Linked DNA regions of Sporichthya polymorpha DSM 43042. The protein of the gene in region 3 interacts with the protein of the main gene of each other region in a pairwise test. Links are inferred from orthologs where the notes say so. Each region holds a gene or a part of one and is shown on either strand. Other genes may lie near its edges. The genes, in order: rlmN, SPOPO_RS0125255 and ftsZ.

Evidence for each region.
Region 1: the proteins of ftsZ (region 3) and rlmN interact in binary tests that used the Escherichia coli proteins (3 or more experiments, as listed by UniProt). The link is inferred for Sporichthya polymorpha DSM 43042 from one-to-one orthologs.
Region 2: the proteins of ftsZ (region 3) and SPOPO_RS0125255 interact in binary tests that used the Escherichia coli proteins (3 or more experiments, as listed by UniProt). The link is inferred for Sporichthya polymorpha DSM 43042 from one-to-one orthologs.

What each region holds. Positions count from the first base shown.
Region 1 is NZ_KB913029.1:3,801,859-3,807,359, reverse strand. The notes cover bases 1,302-4,243. They hold rlmN (dual-specificity RNA methyltransferase RlmN), read right to left. Parts: upstream 3,373-4,243; coding sequence 2,230-3,372; downstream 1,302-2,229. Other genes in these bases: SPOPO_RS0118435 (serine hydroxymethyltransferase), read left to right, coding at 3,541-4,243; SPOPO_RS0118445 (suppressor of fused domain protein), read right to left, coding at 1,652-2,233; SPOPO_RS30430 (DUF1800 domain-containing protein), read right to left, coding at 1,302-1,588. In the rest of the region: SPOPO_RS30435 (DUF1501 domain-containing protein), read right to left, coding at 1-140; more of SPOPO_RS30430, read right to left, coding at 137-1,301; more of SPOPO_RS0118435, read left to right, coding at 4,244-4,797; SPOPO_RS30425 (hypothetical protein), read left to right, coding at 4,797-5,078; SPOPO_RS0118425 (phosphatidate cytidylyltransferase), read right to left, coding at 5,164-5,501.
Region 2 is NZ_KB913029.1:5,237,147-5,242,614, forward strand. What follows is about bases 2,373-5,281. They hold SPOPO_RS0125255 (rod shape-determining protein), read right to left. Parts: upstream 4,396-5,281; coding sequence 3,349-4,395; downstream 2,373-3,348. Other genes in these bases: mreD (rod shape-determining protein MreD), read right to left, coding at 2,373-2,487; mreC (rod shape-determining protein MreC), read right to left, coding at 2,484-3,335; ndk (nucleoside-diphosphate kinase), read right to left, coding at 4,771-5,178; SPOPO_RS0125265 (DUF4233 domain-containing protein), read right to left, coding at 5,229-5,281. Outside these bases: mrdA (penicillin-binding protein 2), read right to left, coding at 1-1,936; more of mreD, read right to left, coding at 1,933-2,372; more of SPOPO_RS0125265, read right to left, coding at 5,282-5,468. UniProt on the Escherichia coli protein: Forms membrane-associated dynamic filaments that are essential for cell shape determination. Acts by regulating cell wall synthesis and cell elongation, and thus cell shape.
Region 3 is NZ_KB913029.1:4,920,788-4,926,147, forward strand. What follows is about bases 2,549-5,349. They hold ftsZ (cell division protein FtsZ), read right to left. Parts: upstream 4,632-5,349; coding sequence 3,465-4,631; downstream 2,549-3,464. Other genes in these bases: pgeF (peptidoglycan editing factor PgeF), read right to left, coding at 2,549-3,267; SPOPO_RS31385 (cell division protein FtsQ/DivIB), read right to left, coding at 4,872-5,349. Outside these bases: SPOPO_RS31380 (DivIVA domain-containing protein), read right to left, coding at 84-815; SPOPO_RS0123750 (YggT family protein), read right to left, coding at 864-1,148; SPOPO_RS35980 (cell division protein SepF), read right to left, coding at 1,214-1,723; SPOPO_RS0123760 (YggS family pyridoxal phosphate-dependent enzyme), read right to left, coding at 1,790-2,509; more of pgeF, read right to left, coding at 2,509-2,548; more of SPOPO_RS31385, read right to left, coding at 5,350-5,360. UniProt on the Escherichia coli protein: Essential cell division protein that forms a contractile ring structure (Z ring) at the future cell division site. The regulation of the ring assembly controls the timing and the location of cell division.

The DNA.
Region 1 (5,501 bases), 1.1 Mb from region 3 along the record:
TGCGGTCCGGCGGCGAAGGCCGCCTGGGCCGAGAACATCGACGGTGCCGCCACCGCCGCGCCGGTCACCCCGATCGCCTGCAGGAAGCGACGTCGGCTCACCGGCCGGGCGCCGGTGCACTCCGGGCACTCGTCCGTCATCGCACGCTCCAGTACGGGCTGTCGAGCACGAGCGCGACCAGGACCGGCAGCAGTGCCTTCAGGTCCTGCGGGCGCAGCGCGGCGGGGTCCGCGGCGTCGGCGGCGTCCGCGAGGAAGGCCAGGAACGCCGCCCGGTGCGCGGGAGTCACCCGCTGACCGGGTAGCAGACGGGCCGTCAGAGTGTCGACGAGGCCACCCCAGCTCGTCGGGACGGCGCCGTCGAGCAAGTGCGTGACGAGGTCCGGCCACAGCACGCCGTTGTTCAGGCGGTGCGAGGCGGCGGTGAGATGCGCGTTCCACGCGGTCAGCGTCAGACCCGCGCCCTTCCAGGCGGCGGCGACGTCCGGGTAGCCGTCGGGTGCCGGCCACCCCAGCGGGGCGTTGCCCATCTCCGACAGCGTCCAACGCAGCTGCGCGACGGCATTGTTGCGATTGAGCCAGCCCGGGATCGGCTGCGCCCCGAGCGCGCGCCAGCCGGCGATCACGATCTCCGCGGGCCGGCGCACCTTCGCCCCGACCGAGCCGGCGAACTCGTCCGAGGTGAACAACGCGCGCAGCACCGGCACGATCTCGGTGTCGGAGTCGAGGTACACCCGGGCCAGGCGGCGCACCAGCGCCGCGGGCGGCTTGTCGCGGACGAAGCGGACCGCGAGCTTGCGGGCGATCCGCTCGGCGGTCGCCGGGTGGCGGGCGAGGTACGTGATCAGGGACCGCGCGACCTCGACTCCCCCGGCGGCGTCGCCGTTGGGGTGCGACCAGCCCAGGACCGAGACCGGACCGACGTAGTGCCAGTCCGCCCGGTAGCGGAAGGTGCCGAGCGAGATCGCCGCGGCCTTGTCGCTGCGCTCCCACACCGACAGGCCGCTCAGGGCGCGGGCGGCGTTCACGATGTCGCGGCGGGAGTATCCCGCGTCGAGGCCGACGGTGTGCAGCTCCAGCAGTTCGCGGGCGTAGTTCTCGTTCACCGCGTCGCCGCGCGACTGCGCGTTGTTCAGGTAGAGCAGCATCGCCGGCGACGTGACCGACGCCTGCAGCATGTCCTCGAACCGGCCGAGCGCATGAGCGCGGACGACGTGGACGTCGTCCCAGGCCTTGGTGGCCCAGACCGTCCCGCTCGGGCAGGTGATGTTCAGGTGGTTCGACCAGAAGTCGACCATCACCTCGAACAACTGACGCCGTGACCAGATCTGGCGGGCGAGGGTCGCGCGGACCAGGTCCTCCATGGACGTCGCGTTGCCCGCGCCCATCGTGGCGTGGTTGACCTGCGGGTCGGTGGTCGCGAACGGCCAGGCGGCCAGGGCCGCGGCACAGGTGCCGTCGTCGATCGAGCCGGGATCGAGCTGCTGCTCCAGCCAGGCCGTCGCGCCGCCCGCGTCCTCGACGTCGACGAGCAGTTCGGGGGTGATCCCGAACGTCGTCCGGCGGAGGAGGTGGAGGACGGACCGCATCCTCGCAGTGTCGGAGGACGCCGAAGGCGGCGATGCGCGGCTTTACGCAATCATTCCGCGGGCTCAGACCGCTGAGGAGCGAGCGGGATCGGCGAAATTGACGCCAACCTCCTCAAACCGGGCCTCGAGCGCCTCGACCCCGTCGAGGGCGACCATCGCGGCCTCGGCCGCGGTGATCGGCATCAGCCACAGCACACGCGCGGTGCAGTTCTGACCGCGGACCTTCCAGCGGCAGTACTCGAGCTCGGGCCCGTACGGGTAGGGCAACGTGACGAGCAGTCGGTCGCACTCCGACCCCGGCAGCCACGGCCGGTCGAGCTGCACGACCGAGCCCCGGTCGAGCCGGCTGTCCGGGGTGCCGCAGTGCGCGATCGCCGCCGCGGCGAGGGACTTCAGGTGCGCCTCGTTCGGCTCCCGCGCGGACAGGACGAACTCGGCCCCGACGCCGAGGCTCTGCACCGCCTCCCAGCAGCCGAGGGTGAAGTAGCTGACGACGTCGACGCGCTTGCCGGCCGTCGCCTCCAGCATCCGCAGCCCGGGGACGCGGTCGGTCGCCTCGGCCGGCGGATCCATCTCGAAGATCGAGTGCCCACGACCGAAGTAGTCGGTGTAGTGCTTGCCGATCAGTTCGTTCGGCGTCTTCACGCCCCCGCCTCCTCGGCGATCGCCTCCAGGTCGGCCGCCGCGAGCTGGCCGCAGGCGCCGTCGATCTCCCGGCCCCGGGTGTCCCGCACCGTGACCGGGACGCCGGCGGCCTCCAGCCGGCGCACGAACGTCCGCTCGTCCTTGGCCCGGGAGGCCGTCCACTTCGAGCCCGGCGTCGGGTTGAGCGGGATGAGGTTCACGTGCGCCCAGGCGCCGGGCCCCGCGAACGCGAGCACCCGGGCCAGTTCGTCCGCCCGCCACGCCTGGTCGTTGATGTCGCGGATCAGCGCGTACTCGATCGAGACCCGGCGCCCCGTCGTGACGAAGTAGTCGTGCGCGGTGCCCACGACCTCCGCCACCGGGTACCGCGTGTTGATCGGGACGAGCGTGTCCCGCAGCTCGTCGTCGGGGGCGTGCAGCGAGAGCGCGAGCGTCACGCCGAGCCCCGAGTTCGCCAGCTTGGCGATGCCGGGCACCAGGCCCACCGTCGAGACCGTCACCGAGCGCCGGGACAGGCCCAGCCCGTCCGGCGTCGGGTCGATCAGCCGGGCGACCGCGGCGGAGGTGGCGGCGTAGTTCGCGAGCGGCTCCCCCATGCCCATGAACACGACATTCGAGACGCGGCCGGGCCCACCCGCCACCTCGCCGCGGTCGAGGGCCCGCGCCGCCGCCACGACCTGATCGACGATCTCGGCCGTCGACATGTTCCGGGTCAGCCCGCCCTGGCCCGTCGCGCAGAACGGGCAGTTCATGCCGCAACCGGCCTGGGACGAGACGCAGACCGTCACCCGGTCGGGGTAACGCATCAGGACGCTCTCGACCAGCGCGCCGTCGAACAGCCGCCACAGGGTCTTGCGCGTGGTGCCCTCGTCGCAGGTGATGTCGCGGACGGGGGTGAGCAGCGGCGGGAACAGCGCGCCCGCGAGCGCCTCGCGGTCCTTCGCGGGGACGTCGGTCCACGTCTCCGGGTCCGCGTTGTGGTGGGTGAAGTAGTGCGTCGCGAGCTGCTTCGCGCGGAAGCCTTTGTGCCCGAGCTCCTCGACGGCGGCCTTGCGCTCGCCGGGAGCGAGGTCGGCCAGGTGCCGCGGCGGCTTCGCGCGGCGCGGGGCGACGAGGGTGAGCTCACCGGGTGCAGGCATTGCGCCCATTCTCGCAGCCGATCCGGGAGGCGTCGGCTCCAGGCGGTACTTTGGGACCTGCGACTGGCGCGTTCACAGGCGGAGTTCACCGCCGGGGAGCTTGCAGTGCGGGGCCGTGCGCCTGGGCTCCGTGACCACCGAGGTGTGCCGTACGGCACAGGAGGACCCGTGGCCAACGACCCCGCGCTGTCGGTTGCCGACCCCCAGATCGCCGAGCTCATCGCGGCGGAGGAACGGCGCCAGGCGGACACGATCAAGCTGATCCCGTCGGAGAACTACGTCTCGAAGGCCGTGCTCGAGGCCACCGGGACGGTCCTGACCAACAAGTACTCCGAGGGTTACGCCGGCAAGCGGTACTACGAGGGCCAGCAGGTCATCGACCAGATCGAGACGCTCGCGATCGAGCGCGCCAAGGCCGTCTTCGGCGTCGAGCACGCGAACGTGCAGCCGTACTCCGGCTCCCCCGCGAACCTCGCCATCTACATGGCGTTCCTCTCACCGGGCGAGAAGGTGATGGGCCTCGGCCTGCCGAGCGGCGGCCACCTCACGCACGGCTGGTCGGTCTCCGCGACCGGCGCCTGGTTCACCGCCGTGCGCTACGGCGTCCGGCAGGACACCGGCCGCATCGACATGGACCAGGTGCGCGACCTCGCGCTCGCCGAGCGTCCGAAGCTGATCTTCTGCGGCGGCACCGCGGTCCCCCGCACCATCGACTTCCCGGCGTTCGCCGAGATCGCGAAGGAGATCGGCGCCGTCCTCGCCGCCGACATCGCGCACATCGCCGGCCTCGTCGCCGGTGGCGCCCACCCCTCGCCGGTCGGGCACGCCGACGTCATCTCCACGACGACGCACAAGACCCTGCGTGGCCCGCGCGGCGCGATGCTGATGAGCACCGAGGAGCACGCGAAGGCCCTCGACAAGGCCGTCTTCCCCGGCCTGCAGGGCGGCCCGCACAACCACACCACGGCCGGCATCGCGGTCGCGCTGAAGGAGGCGTCGACCGACGAGTTCCGGACCTACGCGGCCCAGGTCGTGACGAACGCGAAGGCGCTGGCCGAGGGTCTCGCCTCCCGCGGTTTCAACCTCGTCTCGGGCGGCACCGACAACCACCTGGTGCTGATCGACCTCACCAACAAGGACATCGCCGGCAAGCCCGCGGCACAGGCGCTCGACCGCGCGGGTCTGGAGACGAACTACAACAGCGTCCCGTTCGACACCCGTAAACCGTTCGACCCTTCCGGCGTCCGTATCGGCACCCCGGCCGTCACCTCGCGCGGCATGGGCCCGGCGGAGATGGACGCCATCGCGGGCTGGTTCGACGAGGTCGTCGAGGCCGCGAAGAAGGGCGACGAGCAGACCGTCGAGCGGGTGCGCAAAGAGGTCCTCGACCTCACCGCGCAGTTCCCCGCCCCGGGTCTGGGCTGATGACGGGCACACCGGCTCCTCGCACCGCCGAGGAGCGGGAGGCGCTCGCCCTGCGGGCGGAGATCTTCGAGGCGCTGATCGCCCTCGGCGACCAGACCGACGCCGTCCTCGCCCTCGTCCGGTCCGGCGCGCCGGAGTTGCGGACCCAGGTCCGCACCCTGCTCGACTGCAGCGACGCCGCCGCCGAGCAGGTCCTGTTCAACCTGCGCGTCCTGCACCCCGAGCAGCAGGCGAAGTACCGCGCCGAGGCCGCCGAACTCCGCGAACTCCTCGACGCCTGACCGCTGTGCAAAAAAGGGTGACACCCCTTACTCGCGAGTAAGGGGTGTCACCCTTTTTTGACGAGAGTCCGAGGGGGCCGCGGCGTCAGGGCGTCGGGTCGACGAAGAACGAGAGCAGCAGCCAGCAGATCGGGGCGGCGATCAGCAGCGAGTCGAGGCGGTCCATGATGCCGCCGTGGCCGGGGAGCAGGGTCCCCATGTCCTTGACGCCGATGTCGCGCTTGAGCACCGACTCGCCGAGGTCCCCGACGGTCGCCGCGACGGCGAGCGCGAGGCCGAGCACGACGCCCTTCCAGGCCGCGTCGTCCATCAGCGTCGCCATGCAGATCGCGCCGCCCGTGGCGCAGGCGACGAGGGAGCCGGCCATGCCCTCCCACGACTTCTTCGGGCTGATGCGCGGCGCCATCGGGTGCTTGCCGAACA
Region 2 (5,468 bases), 320 kb from region 3 along the record:
CGCCCTCGGGCCCGGCGAACCCGACGAACCAGGAGGTCGGGTCCTCGCCGAAGCGCTCGGCCGTGCCGGTCTTCGCGCCGACGGGCATCTCGACCAGCGGCCAGCCGGCGAAGACCCCGGCCGCGGTGCCGCTGCGCGACGTGCCCTCCAACGCCGCGAGCAGGTACTTGAGGACCTTCGGCGAGACGTCGACCTTGCCGTCGGAGACCGGGGCGAACCGGCGGACGACGTCCCCGTCCGGCGTGAGCTCGGCCTGGGCGACGCGCGGCCGCCACAGCGTCCCGCCGTTCGCGATGGCGGCGTACACGCGCGCCATCTGCAGCGGCGTGGTCATCGTGTCGCCCTGGCCGATCGAGAAGTTCACCGCGTCGCCGGCGCGCCACTTGGCGCCGTCGATGCAGTTCTCCCGGTCGAGCTGGTGCAGGAAGGTGGCGCGCGCGGCGTCGTCGCCGTAGACGGCGGCGCGGTCGGCGTTCGCGGCCTCGGCCCGCCCGCAGGTCGCCTCGCGGGTCTGCTCCCAGTACGACTGCTTGAACTCGCGCGAGGCGATCCGGCCGCCGATCTCGCCCGGCAGGTCGATGCCCGTCGGGCGGCCGAGGCCGAAGATCTCCGCCATGCGCTGCATCGGGTCGGCGGGGTCGGCGACGGGGTTCTCGGCGCCGTCCCGCTGCCACATCTCGTGCGCGATCTTGTAGAAGACCGTGTCGCAGGAGACCTCGAGCGCGCGGGCCAGGGTGATGTTCCCGTACGCGTGCGACTCGTAGTTCTTGAACGTCTGGTTCCCGACCGTGTACGAGCTCGGGCACGGATAGGTCGCGTCGAGGTCGTAGCCGGCCTTCGCCGCCGCGGCCGTCGAGATCACCTTGAACAGCGAGCCGGGCGGGTCGGCCGCGGCGTAGGGCCGCGCGAGCAGCGGGGTGCCGGCCTGGTCCGACACCAGCTTCGCGTAGGTCTTGGCGTCGATGCCGCCGACCCAGTCGGACAGGTTGAACGTCGGCGCGCCCGCCATCGCGACGACGGCGCCGTTCGTCGAGTCGAGGACGACGATCGCGCCGGAGTCCGCCGCGTACCTCCGCCCGCGGTAGTCCGGCACGTTGCGGGCCCGTTCGATGCCCTCGGCCAGCGCACGCTCGGCGATCGCCTGGACCTTGGCGTCGATCGCGGTCAGCAGGTTGTTGCCGGGCCGGGGCGCGGCCGCCTCGACGGTCTGCAGCACGTGGCCCAGGTGATCCACCGTCACCCGCGTCACGCCCGGGGCGCCGCGCAGCAGGGCGTCGTACTGCTTCTCCAGGCCCGCGCGCCCGACGAGGTTCGCGACGCCGAGCCGCGGGTCGCGCAGCCCGGCCTCCTTCTGCGCGGCGACGTCCTTCTCGTCGGCCGGCTGCAGGTACCCGAGGACGTGGGCGAGCTTCGCCTTGCCCTCCTGCGGATAGTTGCGCACGCTCACCGAGACGGCGTCGACGCCGGGGAACCGCTCGCGGAACTCGAGGACCTGCATCGCGACCCGGGAGTCGACGTCGACGGCCACGGGGACGGGCTGGTACGGCGAGCCGTTCCAGCAGGGCGCGGTCACACCGGCCCCGCAGGGACGGATCTGCGCGCGCAGGTCGTCGGCACTCACGCCGAGGACGCGGCCGAGCCGGTCGAGGACGGCGGCCCCCCGGTCCGGCTGCCGTGACAGGTTCGTGCGGTCGACGGTGATCTGCAGCTGCGTCCGGTTCTGGACCAACGGACGGCCGGCGACGTCGAGGATCAAGCCGCGCGGCGCCGGCGTCACGACCTCGCGGATCGTGTTGGCGTCGGCCGCCGCGGCGTACGCGTCGGAGTCGACCGACTGCAGGTACGCCAGCCGGCCCCCGAGCAGGACCATCAGTGACAGCCCGATTCCCTGCAGCACCCGGACGCGACGCCCGGTGCGCGCCACGCCCTCGCTCACCGGACCCCCAGCGGCACGCGGGCCAGCGGCATCTCGGCCGGGATCGGCTGCGGCCGGCGCCGCCGGCTCAGCGGCAGGACGACCAGCGCGAGCAGCAGGGTCGAGAGCGCGACCGACGGCAGCGTCGCGAGCGCGTGCAGAACCCCGGCCCGCGGGTCACCCAGCAGCTGACCGAGCAGCGTGAACAGCAGTGGCGCCAGCGCGGCGGCGACTCCCCCGACGGCGATGCCGAGCAGCGCCGACTCGGCGACGTCCGTGGCGAGGAACCCGACGAGCGCGCCGAGCAGGCAGAGCACGAACGCCCACTGGCCCGCCGGGTGGTCGGCGGGCGGGAGCAGGTCGAGCAGCAGACCGACGCCGAAGCCGGCGACTCCCCCGGCCCGCGGGCCGGAGCGCAGGGCGACGGCCAGCACCACGAGAGCGGCGAGCTGGGGCTGCCCCGCGCCCGGCCAGTCGAGCCGGGCGATCAGCGAGACCTGCGTCAGCGCGGCGAGCAGCCCCAGCAGGGCGAGGCCGGTCAGCCGGAGCGCGTGGGCGGTGGCCGGGCTCACCGCTTCTCCTGAGGGGCAGTCTCCTGAGGGCCAGTCACGACGCCGACCACGTCGAGGGCGGAGAGTTCGCCGTAGGGGCGGACGAACGCCACCGGGGCGGGGCCGCCGGCGCCCTGGATGTCGACGATCTCGCCGATCGGGATGCCCGCGGGGTACGGCGCGCCGCCGGGCGAGCCGAACGTCCGCACGTCCTGGCCGACGGCGAGGCGCGCGTTGGGGTTGAAGAGCTTCAGCCGCAGCAGGTCGCCGCCGGTCCCGTCGAGCGAACCGACCTGGCCGGTGTCCGTCACCCGCACCCCGACGGTGAGGATCGGGTCGGCGAGCAGGAGCACCGTGGCGGTCTTCTCGGTGACGGACAGGACCCGGCCGGCGAGCCCGGACGCGTTGAGCACGGCGGAGTCCACGACCACGCCGTGCGCGCGGCCGCGGTCGATCACGACCGTCCAGGAGTAGCCGTCGATCGCGTTGAGGGCGATGACGTGACCCGTCGTCAGGTTTGTGCCGGTCGCGGCGGCGATGTCGGCGAGTGCTTCGGACCGGTCGGTGTACGTGCCCCGGGCGAGGGCGTCGCGAAGCTGCGCCTGGAGCGCGACGTTCTGCGCCGAGAGCTCCTCGATGCGGCGCGCGTCGGCGTTCGCCCCGCCGAAGGCGCCCGCGATACGGACGACGGGGTTGGTCACGGTCGTCGCGGCAGACTGCAGCGGGCTCAGCACCGTCGCGGCGGCGCTGCGCACGGGGTGCAGCGGCGACGACCCGTCTCCGGCCTGAGCGTCGATGCTGGCGAGGGCGAACGCCCCCACCAGCAGCGCGCCGAGGGTGAGACGCGTCGCCGCGGTGTCGCGGACCATGAGCGACCTCGCGTCAGAAGCGGTGCTGGTACGGGTTGTGCGGGGCCATCACGGCCTGCAGCGCGTCGAACTCGTCCACACACTTGCCGGCGCCGAGCGCGACGCAGTCCAGCGGGTCGGACGCGATGACGACCGGCATCCCGGTCTCGTCCGACAGTCGCTGGTCCAGACCGCGCAGGAGCGCGCCGCCGCCGGTGAGCATGATGCCGCGCTCCATGATGTCGGCGGCGAGCTCGGGCGGGCACGAGTCGAGCGTGTTGCGGACGGCGTCGATGATCGCCTGCACGGGCTCGGCGATCGCGTCGCGGACGTCCTCCGACGAGACGACGATCGTCTTCGGCAGGCCGGTCACGAGGTCACGCCCACGGATCTCGGCGACCTCCGGGTTCGCCAGCGGAACCGCCGCGGCGAGCGTCATCTTGATCTCCTCGGCCGACCGCTCCCCGAGCATCAGCGAGTAGACCTTCTTGACGTGGTTGATGATCGCCTCGTCGAACTCGTCACCGGCGGTGCGGATCGACTGGGCGTTCACGATGCCGCCGAGGGAGATGATCGCGACCTCGGTGGTGCCCCCGCCGATGTCGACGACCATGCTGCCGGTCGCCTCGGCCACCGGGAGCGCGGCACCGATCGCGGCCGCCATCGGCTCCTCGACGATGTGGACCTGGCGGGCCCCGGCCTGGCTGGCGGCCTCGATGACCGCGCGGCGCTCGACGCCGGTGATGCCCGAGGGCACGCACACGACGACGCGCGGCTTCGCGAAGTAGCGGCGGCGGTGCACCTTCTGGATGAAGTAGCGGAGCATCCGCTCGGTGATCTCGAAGTCCGCGATCACACCGTCGCGCAGCGGCCGGACGGCCACGACGTGCGCCGGGGTGCGGCCGATCATCTGCTTGGCCTCGGAGCCGACGGCCACGACCGCGCCCGTCATCGTGTTGATGGCGACGACGGACGGCTCGTTGAGCACGATGCCGCGGCCACGGACGTAGACGAGGGTGTTCGCGGTGCCGAGGTCGACCCCGATGTCGCGGCCGACGAACTTGGACATCGGCGAGGCCATGGAGAACCCGCCGAGCGGGTTCCGCGCAGGGGTGGCCGGCCGGGGGGCCGGGACCTTCGCCTCCGGGGCGTCGTCGATGACGAGCTTGTGTTCCGGGGCCAGTCCCGTCCCGGTGGGCGGTGTCTCGAGTGTTGTCATCAGACGAGCCTTCCGGGGCGAGAGTGACGGGTGTGACAGGTGTGAAGCTATACCCCGTGTGAGGCGACGATAGCCATGCGCAGGTCAAGATCACGGCAGCGACGCGCGACGGCGCGGCGCTTCACAGCCACGCTTCCGGCGGGCGCCCGTTATGGCCCGATACGGGCACAAAAAACGACCGGCCGCTCGGAGCGAGCGGCCGGTCGGGAAGTGCAGGGAAGCGCGGGGAGCGGTGCCTCAGAGCTCCGGGAACCAGAGCGCGATCTCGCGGGCGGCGGACTCGGCGCTGTCGGAGGCGTGGATCAGGTTCTCCTGGTTGGAGAGCGAGAAGTCGCCGCGGACGGTGCCCGGGGCGGCCTTGCGGCCGTCGGTGGCGCCGACGATGCCGCGGACGACGGTGATCGCCTCGTCGCCGGAGAGGATCAGGGCGACCAGCGGGCCCGAGGTGATGAACTCGCGGAGCTCGGGGTACCAGCCCTTCTCGACGTGCTCGGCGTAGTGCTGGTCGGCGAGCTGCTTGTCGACGGTCTGGAGCTTCATCGCCTCGATCGTGAAGCCCTTGGCCTCAAAGCGGGACAGGATCTGGCCCACCAGGCCGCGGCGCACGCCGTCCGGCTTGACGAGGACGAGGGTCTTCTCGGACACGCGGAACTCCTAGGCAAGTGCGATTCGACAGTGCGCGGAACGCGGCGAGCCTATCCGCCGCCACCCGGGTAACCCTCGGCGACCATCCGCCCGATCCGGAGGGCGGCGATCCAGAGCCCGCCGAAGATCAGGCCGAGGATCACCATCACGGGCACCACGATCGCAGTGAGCAGGACGAGCACCTGCATCGCCCAGCCGACCGGGATCCCCGCGGGCGAGCGCAGCAGCCCGGTCGCGAGCACGCACCCGAGTGCGAGCCCGCCCCCGACCGCGAGCGCCGTGCCGGAGGA
Region 3 (5,360 bases):
GCGGACGAGCGCAGACGCGAAGGAGCCCGGCCCTGGTGGGCCGGGCTCCTTCGACGTCGACTAGCGAGGTCGTACGGGGGTGATCAGCCCTCGTCCTCGTCGATCAGGAAACCGCGCATCGGCTGACGCGGCGTGGTCGCCGCGGGCCGGGCGGCCGCCGATCGGGGGCCGTTCGAGAGGTTCTCGCCCTCGGCGCTGTTCTCCAGCTGCCGGAGCTGCCCCTCGAGGAAGCTCTTGAGGCGGCTGCGGTACTCGCGCTCGAACTGACGGAGCTGGTCGAGCTGGGTCTCCAGCGCAGTGCGCTGCGTCTCCAGGACGCCGATGATCGAACGGTGCTTGTCCTGGGCGTCACGCTCCAGGGCGTCGGCCTTGGAGCGCGCCTCGCGCTCGATGGCCTCCGCGCGCTGCCGCGCGTCACCGACGATCTTGTTCGCCTCCGTCCGGGCCTCCGCGATGGCCTGGTCAGCGGTCTGCTGAGCCAGGGCCAGCACGCGCGCCGCGCTGTCCGAGGAGCTGGCCTCGGCGGCCGGCGCCGGCGGGGGCGGCGGAGCGGGAGCGGGCTTCGGGGGCTCGGGCGCGGGCTCCGGCGCCTTGACGACGGGCTGGGGCGCGGTCGTGGAAGCGGCCGGTGCCGCCGACGCGGCCCGGGTGGCGGCGGCGAGCTTGGCTCGTAGCTCGTCGTTCTCCCGGATCAAGCGTCGAAGCTCGGTCTCGACCTCGTCGAGGAAGGCGTCAACCTCATCCTCGTCGTAGCCCTCGCGCAGACGGACGGTCGTGAACTGCTTGTTCCGCACGTCCTCGGGGGTCAGCGGCATCCTGTCACCTCAGAGTGATCGTCGACGTTCGGGATAGACCGTACCGCGTCACGCTTGCTGCACGAGTGACAGCCCGATGGTGACGATGACAAATAACACAAGGAAGGATAGGTCAAGTGACACCCCTCCCAAACGTAACGGCGGAATGAACCGCCTCAAGAACTTCAGCGGCGGATCGGTCACGGAGTAAATCACCTCGAGCACCACCACCACTGCGCCCTTCGGTTCGTACGACCTGGCGAAGAGGAAGACGTACTCCATCACCAGGCGTGCGACCAGAAGGATGAGAAAAGCAAACAGGACGAAGTACACGACCTGCGCCACTGGACTCACCGCAGGTCACCGCCCCTTCGAAGATTCTTACGCAGAGTAACGAGGGCGACCTTATCGGACGCCACTCAGCTCTGGTTGAAGAAGCCACCGGAAGCGATGCGGGCCTTGTCCTCGGCACTCACATCGACGTTCGCGGGAGAGAGCAGAAACACTTTCTGCGTCACCCGTTCGATGGCCCCGTGGCACCCGAACACGAGTCCCGCGGCGAAGTCCACGAGGCGCTTCGCGTCCGTGTCGTCCATCTCCGTGAGATTCATGATGACCGGAACGCCCTGACGAAACTCCTCGCCGATCTGGCGGGCCTCGTTGTACGTCCGCGGGTGCAGCGTGATGATGCGGTACGGGTCCGCGACGACCGGCGACGGTGCCGGAGTCGGCGCGGCGGCAGGGGCCGGGATCCGGCGCTGCGGAACCCGCACATCCGTGCGCGCGACCGGCTCCATCGGCTGTCGCGTGGCCGGCTGCGGGCGCTCGTAGCGGCGCTCCTCCTCGACGTGGTCGTCGTAGTACTCGTCGCGCTCGTCGTCCTCGACCAGCCCGAGATAGACGCCCATCTTGCGCATCGCGCCGGCCATTGAAGCCTGCCTTCCGGAGTGCGTCTGCACAGCCACTAGAGAAGCAATTCCCCTTGTTCAATGAGGTTAGGGGCGCAGGGCCCGGTTACCGAGCAACCCGGAGCCGACACGCACATGTGTCGCGCCAGCACCTACCGCCACTTCCAGATCTCCACTCATCCCGGCGGAGATCCAGCGGGCCTCGGGGTGGGCCGCACGCAGGTCCGCGGCGACGGCCGCGAGGCGCTCGAAGGCCGGTCCGGGCGGGGCCCCGAGGGGCGCCACCGCCATCACCCCGCGCAGCCGCAGGCCCGGGGCGGCGGCCACCGCGTCGGCCAGGGAGCGGACGTCAGCCGGGGCGGCGCCGCCCCGGCTGCTCGACGACCCGTCGCGAGCGGGCGGCGCGAGGTCGACCTGGATCAGGGCGTCCAGCTCACGGCCGCCCTCGGTCGCGCCGGCCGACAGGGCGCGCACCAGCCGCGGACGGTCGACCGAATGCACCACATCGGCGTAGCGGGCCACCGAACGGGCCTTGTTCGTCTGCACCTGGCCGACGAAGTGCCAGGTCAGGTCGCTCACCCCGGCATCCGACACCGTTGCGGCCTTCTCGGCGGCTTCGGCGTCCCGGTTCTCCCCCACGTCCCGGACCCCGAGCGCGGCCAGGTGCTCCACGTCGGAGGCGGGCCAGGTCTTGGTGACCGCGATCAACGTCACGTCCGCCGGGTCCCGGCCGGCGGCCGCGCACGCCGCCGCGATCCGCTCCCGGACCGCGGCGAGGTTGGCCGCGAGCTCCTCCCGACGCTCCATCAGGTGCGGCTCGCCGGGTCCGGTTCCCGCCAGATCAGCCCGGCGAAGCGGCCGGTCACGCCGTCCCGGCGGTAGGAGAAGAAGTCGGGGTCGTCGTGGGTGCAGCCGCCGGTGAGGCCGACGTCGCGGACGCCGAGAGCGGCGAACTGCTCGGCCAGCCCCGGCCGCAGGTCGAGCGACGGCGTACCCGCCCGTGTCCGGCCGGTGCCCGCGACCGCACCCGGCGCCGCCGCCGCCACCTCGCGCTGCATCGACTCCGGGACCTCGTAGCAGCAGCCGTTGATCGACGGTCCGAGTTGGACGCGGACGCGTCCGGGCTCGGCGCCGAGGTCCTGCATGACCCGGAGGGCCTGGGCCACGACCCCCGACTCGACACCCTTACGGCCGGCGTGCGCCGCGGCGACCACCCCGGCGTACGGATCGGCCATCAGGACCGGCACGCAGTCGGCGACCAGCACGACCAGCGCGAGCCCGGGGGCCGAGGTCACCAGCGCGTCGGCGACCGGCGGTACGGCCACCGGCCCGTCCACGACCGCGACGTCGTTGCCGTGCACCTGGTCCATGAAGACGAGCTGCTCCGGGGACAGGCCCACCGCCGCCGCGACCAGGACACGGTTCGCTGCGACGGTGCGGGCGTCGTCCCCGACGTGCGTCGCGAGGTTGAGCTCGGCGTAGGGCGGGATCGACTGCCCGCCGGCCCGCGTCGTGAACACCCCGCGCACCCCGGGCGGCCACGACGGCATCAGCAACGGGATCACGTGTCCAGTGTCCTCTCCTGCCTCTCCGGCGTCGCCCGGCCGTCCCCACCGCCCCACCCACCACGAAAGCGCAGATCCGTACGCGGAACGGGGGGTTTCGGCGTACGGTTCTGCGCTTTCGGGGGGACCCGGGGGGGTCGGGGGGGTCGGGGGGGTCGGGGGGGTCGGGGGGGGAGGGGGGCGGAGCCCCCCGACTGTTACTTCATGAAGTCCGGGACGTCGAGGTCGTCGAGCGAGTCGCCGGCCGGGCGCGCGACCGGGGCCGGCACCGGGGCGCCGCCCTGGCGCGGGACCTCGCCGAGGGTGCCGATCCGCTCGGGCTCGGCCTCGGTGCTCTCCTCGGCCGTCGGCGCGGGAACCGCGCCCTCGGCGGGTGCGGTCTCCGGACGCTTGGCAGGCTCGCGGTAGTGCTGGGGTTCGCCACCGTCGAAGCCGGCCGCGATGACGGTCACGCGAGCCTCGTCGCCGAGCGCGTCGTCGATGACCGCACCGAAGATGATGTTCGCCTCGGGGTGCGCGGCCTCCGCGACCAGCTGGGCGGCGTGGTTGATCTCGAACAGGCCGAGGTCGCTGCCGCCGGAGATCGAGAGCAGGACCCCGCGCGCGCCGTCGATCGAGGCCTCCAGCAGCGGCGAGGAGATCGCCGCCTCGGCCGCCGCGATCGCGCGGTCCTCACCGCGCGCCGAGCCGATGCCCATGAGTGCCGAGCCGGCGCCGCTCATGACCGACTTCACGTCCGCGAAGTCGAGGTTGATCAGACCCGGCGTGGTGATCAGGTCGGTGATGCCCTGAACGCCGGAGAGCAGGACCTGGTCGGCCGACTTGAACGCGTCGAGCACCGAGACCTGCCGGTCGCTGATCGAGAGCAGCCGGTCGTTGGGGATGACGATGAGGGTGTCGACCTCCTCGCGCAGCCGCGAGATGCCGTCCTCGGCCTGCGTGCTGCGGCGGCGGCCCTCGAAGTTGAACGGGCGCGTGACGACACCGATGGTCAGCGCACCGAGCGAGCGCGCGATGTTCGCGACGACCGGGGCGCCACCGGTACCGGTGCCGCCACCCTCGCCGGCGGTGACGAAGACCATGTCGGCGCCGCGGAGCACCTCCTCGATCTCGTCGCGGTGGTCCTCGGCGGCCTTGCGGCCGACCTCGGGGTTGGCGCCGGCGCCCAGGCCCCGGGTGAGCTCGCGACCGACGTCGAGCTTGACGTCGGCGTCGCTCATCAACAGGGCCTGCGCGTCGGTGTTGATCGCGATGAACTCGACGCCCTTGAGGCCGACCTCGATCATGCGGTTGATGGCGTTGACGCCACCGCCCCCGATGCCGACCACCTTGATCACTGCGAGGTAGTTCTGCGGAGCTGCCACGGCCGGTGCCTCTCGCGTCGGAAATTTCTGATCGTGCGCTGGGTGGTGCGTGTCGCAGGCCCTCCCTCAACTCTCCACCTCAACTAGAGGTTTAGAGTTATGTCAACCTGCGATGGACATGAAGGTAGGGCGGAGGCACATCCGCACCTAGGACATCCGTGGCGTGTCGCGCCGCGGAAACCTGACGCCCCGTCAGAGTTCGGATCGGTCGTCGCCCGGACGGCCGCGGACGGGGGCGGGTCAGCGCTTAACGGTGGGCGCCTCGGGGACGCTGACGTCGTAGCGCTTCGCGCCGCGGGTGGACTTCTCCCGCCACAGGACGTCGAGCACGCGGGCCTTGAACTCGGCCTGCTCGGGGGCGCCCCAGACGATCTCCCGGCCCCCGTCGAGGGAGACGGTGAGGTCCGCCGTCGTGTCGGCCTGCACGGCCTCGACCTTCTCCCGGATCGCCTCCGGCAGGGCGGCGACGACGGCCTGGATGGACCTCAGGTCCTCGGGCGTCAGGGCCGGGTTGGAGCTTCTCACCAGCAGGAAGCGGCGGGCCGCGTCCCCCGCCGGCGCGTACGCCACGCCCTCGGCGTCGACGAGTCGCCGGCCCTCGGGGGTGTCGAGCACCGCCACCGGCGTGCGTTCGGTCACCGTGATCTTCACGGTGTTCGGGAACTTGCGCGCGACGTCGACGTCCGCGACCGGCGCGAGCGTCCGAACCCGGGCCGCGATCGCGGCCGT